DNA from 4 places in the Dehalobacter sp. DCA genome. Region 1 is predicted to be linked to each of the others. Evidence: riboswitches for the same ligand, from Rfam matches in the RefSeq annotation. Region 1 holds a riboswitch; each other region holds the start of a gene.
What was found. Region 1 has a riboswitch for cobalamin ahead of DHBDCA_RS05425 (zinc-dependent dehydrogenase). Riboswitches for the same ligand answer to the same signal wherever they lie in the genome.
Positions count from the first base shown of each region.

Region 2: linked by a shared signal. The riboswitch ahead of DHBDCA_RS03680 (cobyrinate a,c-diamide synthase) and the one ahead of DHBDCA_RS05425 (zinc-dependent dehydrogenase) in region 1 are both predicted to bind cobalamin.
Region 3: linked by a shared signal. The riboswitch ahead of DHBDCA_RS12895 (ABC transporter substrate-binding protein) and the one ahead of DHBDCA_RS05425 (zinc-dependent dehydrogenase) in region 1 are both predicted to bind cobalamin.
Region 4: linked by a shared signal. The riboswitch ahead of cobT (nicotinate-nucleotide--dimethylbenzimidazole phosphoribosyltransferase) and the one ahead of DHBDCA_RS05425 (zinc-dependent dehydrogenase) in region 1 are both predicted to bind cobalamin.

Region 1 is NC_018866.1:1,160,799-1,163,912, forward strand. It holds gene trpD (anthranilate phosphoribosyltransferase) at 1-230, opposite strand, end outside; gene DHBDCA_RS05425 (zinc-dependent dehydrogenase) at 316-1,359, opposite strand; cobalamin riboswitch at 1,454-1,654, opposite strand; gene DHBDCA_RS05430 (hypothetical protein) at 1,993-2,370, shown strand; gene DHBDCA_RS05435 (DUF2284 domain-containing protein) at 2,377-3,114, opposite strand, start outside.
Region 2 is NC_018866.1:778,083-781,196, forward strand. It holds gene DHBDCA_RS03680 (cobyrinate a,c-diamide synthase) at 1-1,192, opposite strand, end outside; cobalamin riboswitch at 1,408-1,584, opposite strand; gene DHBDCA_RS03685 (ABC transporter ATP-binding protein) at 1,752-2,738, shown strand; gene DHBDCA_RS03690 (ABC transporter permease) at 2,758-3,114, shown strand, end outside.
Region 3 is NC_018866.1:2,673,389-2,676,502, forward strand. It holds gene DHBDCA_RS12885 (SPFH domain-containing protein) at 1-711, shown strand, start outside; gene DHBDCA_RS15075 (hypothetical protein) at 735-899, shown strand; cobalamin riboswitch at 945-1,121, shown strand; gene DHBDCA_RS12895 (ABC transporter substrate-binding protein) at 1,240-2,157, shown strand; gene DHBDCA_RS12900 (FecCD family ABC transporter permease) at 2,172-3,114, shown strand, end outside.
Region 4 is NC_018866.1:635,131-638,244, reverse strand. It holds gene DHBDCA_RS03120 (accessory gene regulator B family protein) at 1-101, shown strand, start outside; gene cobT (nicotinate-nucleotide--dimethylbenzimidazole phosphoribosyltransferase) at 196-1,314, opposite strand; cobalamin riboswitch at 1,418-1,594, opposite strand; gene DHBDCA_RS03110 (tetrahydromethanopterin S-methyltransferase subunit H family protein) at 1,756-2,709, shown strand; gene DHBDCA_RS03105 (hypothetical protein) at 2,919-3,114, shown strand, end outside.

The sequences.
Region 1 (3,114 bases):
TCAAGTTCATAAATAGCTTCCCAACTTCCGGCGATCTCTTCAGCGGTTTCTCCTTTCGCTGTCAGCGCGGACAAAAATGCACCCTGCTGCAGATCCGGCTGCTGATTCGTCAGTACCTGAACAAACATTGCTTTGGCCTTATCTCTGGATAAATTCTGTTTGCCAATCAATTGGGTAATTCCTGCTCCAAATTCTTTTAAATCCATGGTCATCACGCTCATTTTTCTCATTTCTCCTTTATTCTTTATTCGTTTAGAATCTTAACGCTATTCATTTGCTTGCAGTTTACGTTTTTATATTTTTAGAATTTTTTTCTCATAATGTTAAGTCGATAATTGTATTAGTATCTTCCCTCTTTGCTACCTTTTCGATCCCCTGGACAAGGTCGGAAAGAGGCAATGCACATGTTGTCATATCGTTTACTTTGATCATGCCGGCAGCCAGCAAATCCAGTGCTTCCCGGTTGTGCAGCGACGAGCAGCCGTAGGCGCCATACACGAAAAGTTCTTTGTAATGGATCAGATTCAAATCAATAGCCGGAACACTTTCGCTCAAGACCATTCCGCTGAAGAAACAAAAGCGTCCTCTCTTCCCCAGTACGTTCAGGCTATCAGCCATCGTCTGAGGATCAGGGCAGCAGGGGATAGCTAAATCGGCACCCTTTCCTTCCGTCAACGTCAGGATTCTGCTGACGGCATTTTCACCGGTAGGGTTAATCCATTCATCAAAATCATTTTTGGCTGCCTCGATTCTTTCTTCTCTCTTTTCGACAAGGATGATCCTGCCCGCGCCTCTTTTTCTCGCCAATTTGGCATTTAAGATCCCCAGCGGCCCTGCCCCGAAGATCACAACCTGATCTCCGAGCCCGATCCCAGCACTTTCCTGCATATTCACACAGCAGGCCAGAGGCTCCGTCAAGGCAGCTTCGTAGAAGGTCAGGGTCTCCGGTATCTTATTCAAGACACCGTTCTTTACCCCATTTTCTGGCACCAATACATATTCTGCGAATCCCCCGTCATAATGGAAACCCATGATTTTAATATCATCACAAAGATGATGCATTCCCATCTGACAAAACCGGCATGTCCCGCAGGGCAGTCCGGGCGCAACTTGAACGCGATCTCCGGGCTTGACACAAGTCACTTCCCTTCCAGTTTCGGCCACTACTCCGGTGATTTCATGACCAAGGACCCGCGGCAGGTGCAAATCACGTTGCCCAATCTGATACGCTTTTAGATCAGTCCGACAGATCCCACAGGCCATCACTTTTACCAGCACATCCCCCTTCCTGCATTCTGGCTGGGCCACATTCGTTATTCTGATCTTTTGGATTTCCTCCAGGCGAGCAGCCTTCATCATCCCGACCTCCGTTATGCGAATTTGGCACACGACATAAAAAAACCCACACCCTATCATAGGCGTGGATTTACCGTCTCCTCACCGGCCAAATCTTTTGGCCACATTAATTAAAGGCAGGTCTCCTGACTCCGTCTCATTGCCTGCCTATCCCTTCCCCGTTTTATCTGGGTGGTTTGATAGGAGCTCAACGTTACAGTGGTGGGTCCGTCCGGGAATCTCACCCGGTTCCCTATTCTCCCCAAGTTTGTACCATGTCTTCACAAACACTTGGGACACCTAGAATTAATTCTTTTTAAAATTATAAACAGTACTGGAGGATATTGTCAAGCAATAATCTTCGTAATGCTATTCTTACGACAGGCATATCCCCGTTATCCTGAGAGCTAAAAACAATTGTTCTGCTCATATCGATCGTGGAATCAGCGTCTGTACATGCGTAGACAATTCAAACAGATTTCAGTATATTTGCAAGGCATTTTATCAATAATAGAATAGACTTATGAAAGACTTCTTTCAGTACAAACATCAAGACATTGAGTCAGTCAGGTGGTGGAATAAAATCTGGATACGGACGGAATCATCGCCAAGCTCAACTGGTTTTACAGCCTGGAACTGAACCAGGTTGATCTTTATATGGCTCAAAGTAAATTGGTCGAAGATATCTATATCAGCAAAGTATTGGAACGATCATCTTATATTGAACAGCAGCATGTCGATAATATTGCTGCCCAAATACGAAAATATGGTAGCGAACCGACCATTTTTGGGGATATTGTTTCCCCGCTTCTGGGAAAAACAGCCGGGAATATTACGGCTGCGTTTGGAATTGTCCCCCTGTTAAAAGCCGATATTCTTCTGGAGAGGAAAGCAATGAGTGATTATAAAGACTTGATTTTGAAAATCGGAAAAGATCATGAGTTATTTTCTGTCCTGTGGGCCAATCTCATTGATGAAGATCTGCACACGGCCTGGTTCTCAAATAAGGTTCAGGAACTGGAGGCTTGCCGTTAAGCTAATCTATTCCAGAAGCAATAATCCAAAGTATTTGACAAATTCATTTTTGTCTTTTAAGGTCCGCATTGTAAAGCCTTGTTTGGCAACCGTGGCAAAAACATCCATACCGGCGCTCTCCATAGAAGGGCGCGTAGCCGTACATTTTTTTGGCGGTGCAGGCTGTTTGCACTCGCTGCAAAGATGGCATGGTCCCGCCCAAAAAGCAAAAGCTTTATAAAATCCCTGCTTAAAAGCGGCCTTCTCAGCATCCAGCATGACACGTTGAAACATGCGGGTCGGCGGCTGGCCTTCAATCAGAAAAGCTTTAGTATAGCCGTCTAATTTTACGCTTGTTTCCTCATAGGAAGGGCTGTTTGGGGGACAGCATTTTTCCCCATAACTGGAGCATCCGTAGCGGCAATGATCTTTTGCCCAATGGGCCGTAACAACATCCTGAGGATGAATCAGCGTGACAGACTGGACCGGCAGCCTTTTTAACTTTGCACGAAGCTGTGCTTCAGCTGATATCGCAAGTTCCTGTAATTTGTTCTTATTCTTGGATGCAAAAATCACCGAAATATCCCTGGTAAGTTGTAATAAAGGTGTTTGCATCATCTGCTTTCTCTCAAAGAATGCAGTAACATCCTTTGCCGCTAGGGCGTTAACCGAAAACATGGAACTATCTTTTTTGAGGTAAGCTTGATACGAGCGAATTGCCGTTGGTAGAGAAGATTCTTCGGCATAAGTACCAATGACGGCAAT
Region 2 (3,114 bases), 380 kb from region 1:
TCGAATCAGAGTAATGAAATTCATGCGCATTGATCTTGCCGCCTTTGTCGCACAGCAAGTTGTCCTTTTGCGCCGTCAGTGTAATATAACCGAAACGGTTCAGTTTATCCGTCAGTACAGCATCCCCTTCTAAATACCCTGCCATTGGATAAGGTTTGCCGTCCTTGTCAGCAATACGTTCCAATAAATACATGAACCCGCCGCACTCAGCTATACAGGGAGTATTATTGGAGAGAACATGCCTGATGCTTGCCAGCATCGATGTATTCCTGGCCAACTGTCCGGTATATAATTCCGGATAACCGCCGCCGAGAATCAGTCCGTCACATTCCGGTACAGCTTGATCATCAAGCGGACTAAAATACTGCAGTTCCGCTCCCAATGTTTCCAAAAGGTCGAGGCTGTCCTGGTAATAAAAACAAAAGGCTTTATCTCTGGCTACGGCGACTTTAACAGCAGAGATTCTCTCGATCCCGGCCTCATGATAGTCTATTTCTGCGGCCCTGCCTGCAATACGCAGCAGCTGTTTCAGATCAATGGATTCTCTGGCCTGTATGGCCAGTAATTTCATTTTTTGCTGCAAGTCTTCCACTTCCGATGCTGTAATTAATCCAAGATGCCTGCTTTCCAGCGCGCATTCTTTGAGTTTCGGAAAGTAACCGACCGCCTGGATATCCGTCTCTTTTTCGATCATTTCCTTATACTGCGGGTATAGGGAAGGTGTAAGATTATTCAGAATAACGCCCTTGATCCCGTTGTCCGGTCTAAAATGGCAGAAGCCTTGGATCAAGGCTGCAATTGAGATTGCTGAACCGGCACAATTGACAATAAGGATAACAGGCGTTTGCGTTACTGCAGCCAAATGGTAAGAACTTGCCACGGTACTGCCAATGCCTAGCCCGTCATAATAACCCATTACTCCTTCTAAAACAGCGATTTGCGACTGTTCGGAATTCTTGACCAGCAAATACCGGCATACCTCTTCCGATAGCATAAACAAATCCAGATTCCGTGATTTTGTCCCAATGACTTCGGTATGAAACATCGGATCAATATAGTCCGGCCCACATTTAAACGCAGCAGGATTAACTCCTTGCTCCAGAAGGGCTTGTAACACCGCACAAGTAATTGTGGTCTTGCCGCTGCTGCTGCCTGCAGCAGCAAACATAATACGTGGAATAACTGCTTTCATGACTTGTTCTCCGTTTCTATCGAAGCTATCAAAGCTGAGATGGTCCGTAGACATCGCCGCTCCTTGCCGTCCATGGCATCGCGGCATTCGTCCATCCATGGACATCAAAAAACCTCTCTAACCGGCGGTTGGAAGAGGTTTTACTTACACAATCTGCAAACAGTCTAAAACACTTCTGCACGATTCGTATGCTACACCTTTCATCCTCCGTGAAAACAGTGCAAAATGGCTCAGGCAGGTCTTCCGACTCGGTTTCAAAGCAAATTCAGCCTTCCCATTGTAAACAGTGGCAACTTTGAATTTGCTCCACCTTACGGCGGCGGGACCGTACAGGTATTTCACCTGTTTCCCTATTATTGCAAAATGATGCAACCTAAGCGATTACATTATATCAGAAGACGCACAACGTGTCCACCCGCAATCTGCGGAACAGTATATAGCCTTCTCCTTGCCTTCTCCCTACATGATATTTGATATTTTCACAGACACGGCCTTGCTCTTCCTCCCTCCTTTTGATACGCTAGGAAAAAAGAACAGCAATCCACGGAGGTACCCTCTCATGTCTTATTCTCTTCCAACCGAAATCATTTCAGCCCAAAACCTGACGAAACGGTTCGGAGATTTCACTGCAGTTGACACGATCTCTTTTACTGTCCGGCAAGGAGAGTGTTTTGGACTTCTTGGTCCAAACGGCGCCGGCAAAACGTCCCTAGCCAGAATGGCTTTTGGCTTGTCCCCGAGAACAGAGGGCCATCTGACGGTTTTCGGTCAGGATATTTCGGAGCATTCCCGGGAAATTAAAGCACGTCTCGGTGTTGTTGCCCAGGAAGACAACCTTGACCCGGAACTGACGGTTCTGGAAAACCTGCTGGTCTATGCCTCCTATTATCGTCTGCCGCGTAGTATAGCCAGGGAACGGGCTTTTGAAATCCTGGACTTTATGGATCTTCGAAGTAAAGCCAATGCGGTCGTCGACGAGCTGTCCGGCGGCATGAAACGTCGTCTGACAATTGGACGAGCGTTGATCAACCGTCCGGAGCTATTGATTCTCGATGAGCCAACCACCGGGCTTGATCCATACGCCCGTCATATGGTCTGGCAGCGTCTGCGGCAATTAAAAGAAAGCGGTACGACCATGCTGCTGACAACACACTATCTTGAAGAAGCCAGTCATCTCTGCGACCGACTGATCATCATCAATCAGGGAAAAATTCTCGAGCAAGGTGTACCGGAAGATCTTATTGATAAGCATGTCGGGCAATATGCGCTGGAACTCGGGGTAAGTCCGGATATGCAAAATAAGCTCCTGCACTGGAGCTCTGAGTGGCTGAAATCTTTTCAACAAATTGGTGATGATCTGGTCCTCTATTCTGATAACGGACCAGCCATGGCTGACAACCTGAATCAAAGAATTGCCGGTGAACACCTTCCTGTCAGCTATCAGCGCCTGAGACCGACGAATCTCGAAGATGTTTTTCTGAAACTGACCGGCGAAACGCTTCATGGTGTCCGTGGCGGGTTTGAGAAATCATATGAAGACCGCTGATGATATGGAGGATAAGAGGATGAAAATAGTTAAACCTGATCTTAATCCCGTACTGACCTTCAAGGTATTTCTGCGGAATCTGAAGGTTTTCGGCAAAACCTGGAAAGCCAATTTGATGTTTAATTTTCTGGAGCCGCTGCTTTATCTCTGGGCCATGGGCTTTGGTCTGGGCGTTTATATTACGCAGATCAACGGGCTTTCCTACCTTGATTTTCTGGCTCCGGGGCTGATCGCATCTTCAGCGATGTTTGCTGTGACTTATGAAATGACCTACAACAGCTATACACGGATGTCCAAGGAAAAAATATTTCACAGCATGGTTGTTACGCCGGTAAGCATGGACGACATCGTCCTCGGCGAAATCCTGTACGGCACG
Region 3 (3,114 bases), 1.5 Mb from region 1:
CTGATTGTCTCAACCGGCATCCAGGTTATCCAGCCGAATCAAGCCAAAGTACTGACATTTTTCGGCAGCTATATTGGCAGTATCCGCGAACCCGGTATCTGGATGACGGTTCCGTTCGTTGCCGCAAAAAAGATTTCCCTAAAAGTCCGCAACTTCAACAGTGAGCGTTTGAAAGTCAATGATGTCGACGGCAATCCGATTGAAATTGCTGCGGTTGTCGTGATCAAAGTGGTGGACTCTGCTAAAGCTGTATTTGATGTGGACAATTATGAACAGTTTGTAGAAATCCAAAGTGAGACAGCATTGCGCCATGTTGCAACTAAATATCCTTATGACAATTATGAAGAAGGTGACGTTTCCTTAAGGGGCAACACCGAGGAAGTAGCCGAAGAAATTGCGAAGGAACTTCAGGAGCGCCTTACACTTGCCGGCGTGGAAGTAATTGAAGCCCGCCTGACCCACCTGGCCTATGCCACCGAGATTGCAAGCGCTATGCTTCAGAGGCAACAGGCCAACGCAATCCTGGCTGCCCGTCAGAAAATTGTGGAAGGTGCTGTCGGAATGGCCCAGATGGCCATTCAGCAGTTGGAAAACAGCGGGACAATTGAACTTGACGACGAACGCAAGATGGCAATGATCAACAATCTACTTGTGGCAATTGTCTCCGACCGTTCAGCCCAGCCAGTACTCAATACCGGCACCCTATATTAAAGAACGTCGGCAGGAGCAGGATAATGGCAGACAAGAAGAACTTTCCGCTGCGTATCGATCCAAGGCTATTCAGCATTATTGAAGAATGGGCGTCCGACGAATTCCGGAGCGTCAACGCTCACATTGAATATCTCCTGCGGGAAAGCGTCCGAAAAGCCGGAAGGATTCCTAAAAAAAAATCAGATTGACAAAAAGTGCCTTCTATGCAATATTGTTAGCGTAGGGAAATGAGAAATGAATGATTAATCCCAGGTGCCTCAGGATAAGGATAATAGGGAAGACCGGGAAACCGGCGCGGACCCACCACTGTATGCGGAGACGAATTCCGAATGCCACTGGATATGATCTGGGAAGGCCGGGAGGAGAATGACCCGTAAGCCAGGAGACCTGCCTAGGATTGGGAAGATGATGTAATGGTAAGAACACTTCCTTCAATGATTAAATGACTTAGAATGGGAAAGTCTCTTAGAATATAAGAGACTTTTATTTTGTTTTATTAAAATGAATCGAAACAAAGGAGAAATGATTATGAAGAAGAAACCAATTGCACTGCTGTTGATTCTGCCCCTGGTGCTTACCCTGGCCCTTGGGCTGGCCACAGGCTGTTCATCGCAAAATGAGCAAGCCTTGAAGGGAAAAACATTTACAGACACGATGGGCAGACAGATCACCCTTGACGCGTACCCCCAGAAAATTATTTCTTTAGCCCCTGCTATTACTGAAATACTTTTTGCCATTGGCCTTGATCAGGAAATTATCGGTGTAACCGATTACTGTGATTATCCCGAGCAAGCGTTGACTAAAGAAAAAATGGGCGGATTTAAGAACCCGAATCTGGAAACGATTGTCGCTGCCGAGCCCGATATGGTCTTTATTGCCGCCGGCGTGCAGGAAGATGTCATCAAGAAGCTTGAAGAGCTGAAGGTGACGGTTGTTGTACTCGACGCCGATACGATCGATCAGGTTATCAGCAATATCGAATTGGCCGGTTCTCTGACCGGTAAGGAAGCAGAAGCCAAGAAAGTCACTGCAGATATGAGAACCAGAATGACAAATATAACCTCCAAACTCAAAGACGTCGCCAAACCGACTGTATTTGTGGAAATTTGGGACGATCCTCTGATGTCGGCCGGTTCAACCAGTTTTGTCAATAACCTTATCGAAGTTGCCGGAGGCGTCAATATTGCTGCCGGCAATACTGAAAAATTTTATAATTACAGCATGGAAAGTCTGCTCCAAGCCGATCCAAATTATTACATCATCAATACTCATGCCCATACCCCAGCTGATATTCAAAACAGGACCGGCTATGAAGTCTTAAGTGCGGTGAAAGACAACAAGGTATATGCAGTCGACGACAACCTAATCAGCCGCTCAGGCCCAAGAGTCATTGACGGTCTGGAGCAAATCGCAAAAATTATTCATCCTGAAATTTTTGGAAATTAACGGTGCTATTAATCATGGATGTTTTAAAAAACCGGAAAAGTTGGAAGTACCTGCTGATCTGCTTCACCTTGTTTTTGATTGCTGTGGGCATTTTTTGCACAACGGTTGGCTCAGCAGATATTTCGTTTAAAGAGAGCGCCGGAATTATCATGAGCAAAGTACCTTTATTGAATCACTGGTTTCATGCCGAAGACTATCCCCATGTCCATCAAACGATTATCTGGTCTCTGCGTGTTCCGAGGATCATTCTGGCAGCTTTGGTTGGCGGAGCTCTGGGCGTCATCGGAGGTACCCTGCAGGGTTTTTTTAAAAACCCGATGGCCGATCCTTACGTAATGGGTGTATCCTCCGGAGCAGGTTTGGGTGCGACGGTCGCCATCATTACCGGAGCAGGCGGTCTCCTGGGCATGATCGAAATTCCTGTTTTCAGTTTTATCGGTGCTTTTCTGACAACCTGGATCGTCTACTCCCTAGCCAAAGTCGGGAAAAAAGTCGTTGTCACGACACTGCTGCTGGCAGGGGTCGCACTCAGTGCGTTTCTGTCAGCAGTCATGTCTTTTCTGATGGTTTTGAATACGGATGATATCGATAAAATTTATCTATGGCTCATGGGCAGTTTTGCCAACAAGAGCTGGGAGCATATCCAACTTGCCGCACCGTTTATCATTATTGGCGTGATTGTCTTATTCGCTTTAGCAAAGGAAATGAATGCGATGGTATTTGGCGACAGTACCGCCCAGCATCTTGGCATCAATCTTGGGAAACTGCAAATCATTCTGCTGATGGCCACCTCCCTGACAACAGCGGGAGCCGTGGCATCCTGCGGCTCCATTGGTTTTGTCGGACTAATCGTTCCACATATTGTCAGGATTATGGTTGGTCCGGATCACCGGGTCCTGCTTCCACTCTCCTTTCTGGTGGGTGGGACCTTTTTGGTGATTACCGATACGATTGCCA
Region 4 (3,114 bases), 530 kb from region 1:
CTGCAAACCTCGGAATTCTTTTTCAGGCGTTTATGCAGACAGCTATCGGCAAGAATTTTGTATTAGCAAGTGACAAGCTGATGCAAAAGATTGGGATCTAATTAAACTATCAAGAGTTTCCATTATCGATGATTATGCAAAAAAGACATGCACGGATTATTTAGTACATGTCTTTTTTATCTTTCTTTGCAGATTTTAGAAGTCTCCGGTGGTAACTGCAGCTTGTTCAAATGTGGCCATTTCATCAGCGACTTTAAGGGCTGCCTCGACCATCGGGAACATCAGGGCGGCACCTGTGCCTTCTCCAAGTCTCATATGGAAGTCAAGTTTGGGTTTAAGCCCAAGCTGATGAAGCGCTAGATGCTGTCCAAGCTCTTCTGAACTATGAGAAGCAATCATATAGGAAGTGGACAGGGGTGCCAGTTTTGCTGCGGTTATTGCTGCAGCAGATGAAATGATGCCGTCGAGAATAATAGGTACACGTTGATAGGAAGCTTCGAGGATTGCTCCAACGAGCGCAGCAATTTCGAGTCCGCCGATTTTAGCCAGGGTGTCAATTGGCGTGGCAGGGTCACACTGATTAATTTCGATTGCGCATTTAATCACGTTTTGCTTATTAATCAGGGCATCATCTTTTAAGCCTGTTCCGCGGCCGGTAACATCCTCAACAGAGTGACCGGTAAACACAGAGATCAAGGCGGCGCTCGGTGTTGTATTGCCAATACCGACTTCACCTGTTGCTAACAGATTAACACCAGAGTCAATCGCATTGGCGGCAATTCTTGCACCTGTCAGTATTGCAAGCATGGCCTCTTGACGACTCATTGCCGGTCCTTTCGCCATATTGTCTGTTCCATTTTTAACCCGGTAGGCCATAAGCTCAGGAGCATCCAACGGGGTGGCAATGCCGATGTCCGTACTGATAACATCTGCTCCGGCATTCCGGGCGAGGACATTGATACCTGCACCGCCATTCAGGTAACTATAGAACATTTGTTTCGTGATTTCCTGAGGTGCAGCACTGACGCCTTCGACGACAACACCATGATCTCCGGCCATAAGCAGGACTGCTTTTTTATTGATTTTTGGATGCGTGGTGCCAAATATGCCTGCGAGCTGTTGTGCTATATCCTCTAAGACACCTAAGCTTCCGAGGGGCTTGATTTTCGCGTCTACACGGCTTTTCATGCCTGCCAAGGCTTCCTGATTGAGCGCTTTGATTCCACCCATCAGTTCTTGCAAGGCAATTTCAAGTTCCTGCTCAGTCGCATTTTTCAGATTTTCCAAACCATGAAATTTTGTAAGGCTGCTCATTTAAAAACCTCCAATTAAATATTTAAAAATAAATAAAACCCCACCACAAATATTCTTGTGGTCGGGATTTTGCCGTCATCACCGCCGCTTTCCATTACCCAGGAAAGACTTTTACCTCTTAGGCAGGCCTCCTGACTCAGACTCAAACGTCCTGAACGCACCTTCCCAGCATACGCCAGTGGATCAGCGGGGACTCGTCTATACAGTGGTGGGTCCGTATCGGATTAGACCGATTTTCCTATTCTCCCCTTAGTGGGGCACCTAAGATTGTATAAATATATTCAACTTCTATTAAGATAACGAAAATCATAAATAAAGTCAAGTCAAATTAATTTTTAAATAATCACTCAATCTGGCAATCGCTGTTAATTAATGGTTATTTGTAATGATCTATGGTATAATACGATTTGCTAAATCATCCAAAGAGATATCGGAGAAAAAATGTTTAAATATGACTTAACACCAAAAGTTTGCCGTATCTGTGACATGATTATCGGTGGCCAACCTGGAGATAATCCGCCTCTGCTGATATCCTCAATGTTTCATAATGGAGACCGTATTCTGGAAAGCCGCCGTGACAGGAAATTTGATCGTGAAAAAGCCCGTTCATACATTCTCAGGCAGGAAGAGCTGTCCGATCAGACAGGGATACCTGCCATAGTAGCTATGACAGCGGTTTCCGCAGATGAGATGAAGGAATATATTGATTTTTACCTTACAATCAGCAACCGCCCTTTTGCTATTGACATTTGGGGCGAAAAAGCGCGTCTTGATGCGGCAGAATATGCTGCCGGTCTTGGTATTCAGGACAAAATTTTATATAACAGCATTACACCCTGGGATAAAGACATGATCGGCCAGGCAGCGGCATTAAAAGAATTGGGAATCAAACACGCGGTCCTGCAGGTCTTTGATGAAACGAACCAGACTCCTTCCGGCAGGGTACAGGCATGCCGTGAAATGCTGACAGCCATTGGAGCGAAAGATTTTGCCTCGGTCTTGATCGATACGACAGTCATGAATCTTCCGTCCATTTCTTTTTCAGCCCTGGCAGGCAAACAAATCAAAGCGGAAACCGGTTGGCCGGTTGGATCAGCTCCTGCTAATGGGACGTATATGTGGAAAGAAAGCCGGGAGATATGGGGTGGGGAAGGCTTTTCTGCCATGAATGCTGCAGTGCATGCAGTATCGGCCGTCCTGTGGAGCGATTTCTTATTTTATGGTCCGATCAAAGCGGCTCCAAGCGTACTGCCTGCTGTAGCGGCAGCTTCAATGATAGTTTCAACTTTGGCTTATGACGAAAGCCAGGAGCTGCCGGCTAATCCTACTCATCCGTTGAATAAATATTTTTATGATTTTGCACAGAAACTGGTAGAATTCGATAAAACCAAATAAAAAACAATTGTCGTAATTTTGTAAGTGAATGTATAGGACAAACAGCTCCTTTCTGAAGTGGATCCTGTTGAGGATACTGCCTGGAAGGAGCTGTTTATATATTTATATATTAGAAATTATTTCTACTTTTTCACAAGGAGTTATTTTTAACTATACCTTACCATATATTGGTACTGTTGCTGTAATCGGATAAAAGTGAGGGCAATAATTTGATTATAAAAGACATATTTGAAACGTTTTTGTCTAAAACACTTTATCAGCTAAAACGGTTAAATGCCAGACAAATATGGGGGATATTCATCGCACTGATCGCAGTATTCATTGGCCTTTATTTCTGTGAGGAGTTATTTCTAAGCAATCCTGTAGGGATAAATATAGATCATCTAGGTGTCTTTGCCCAAATTC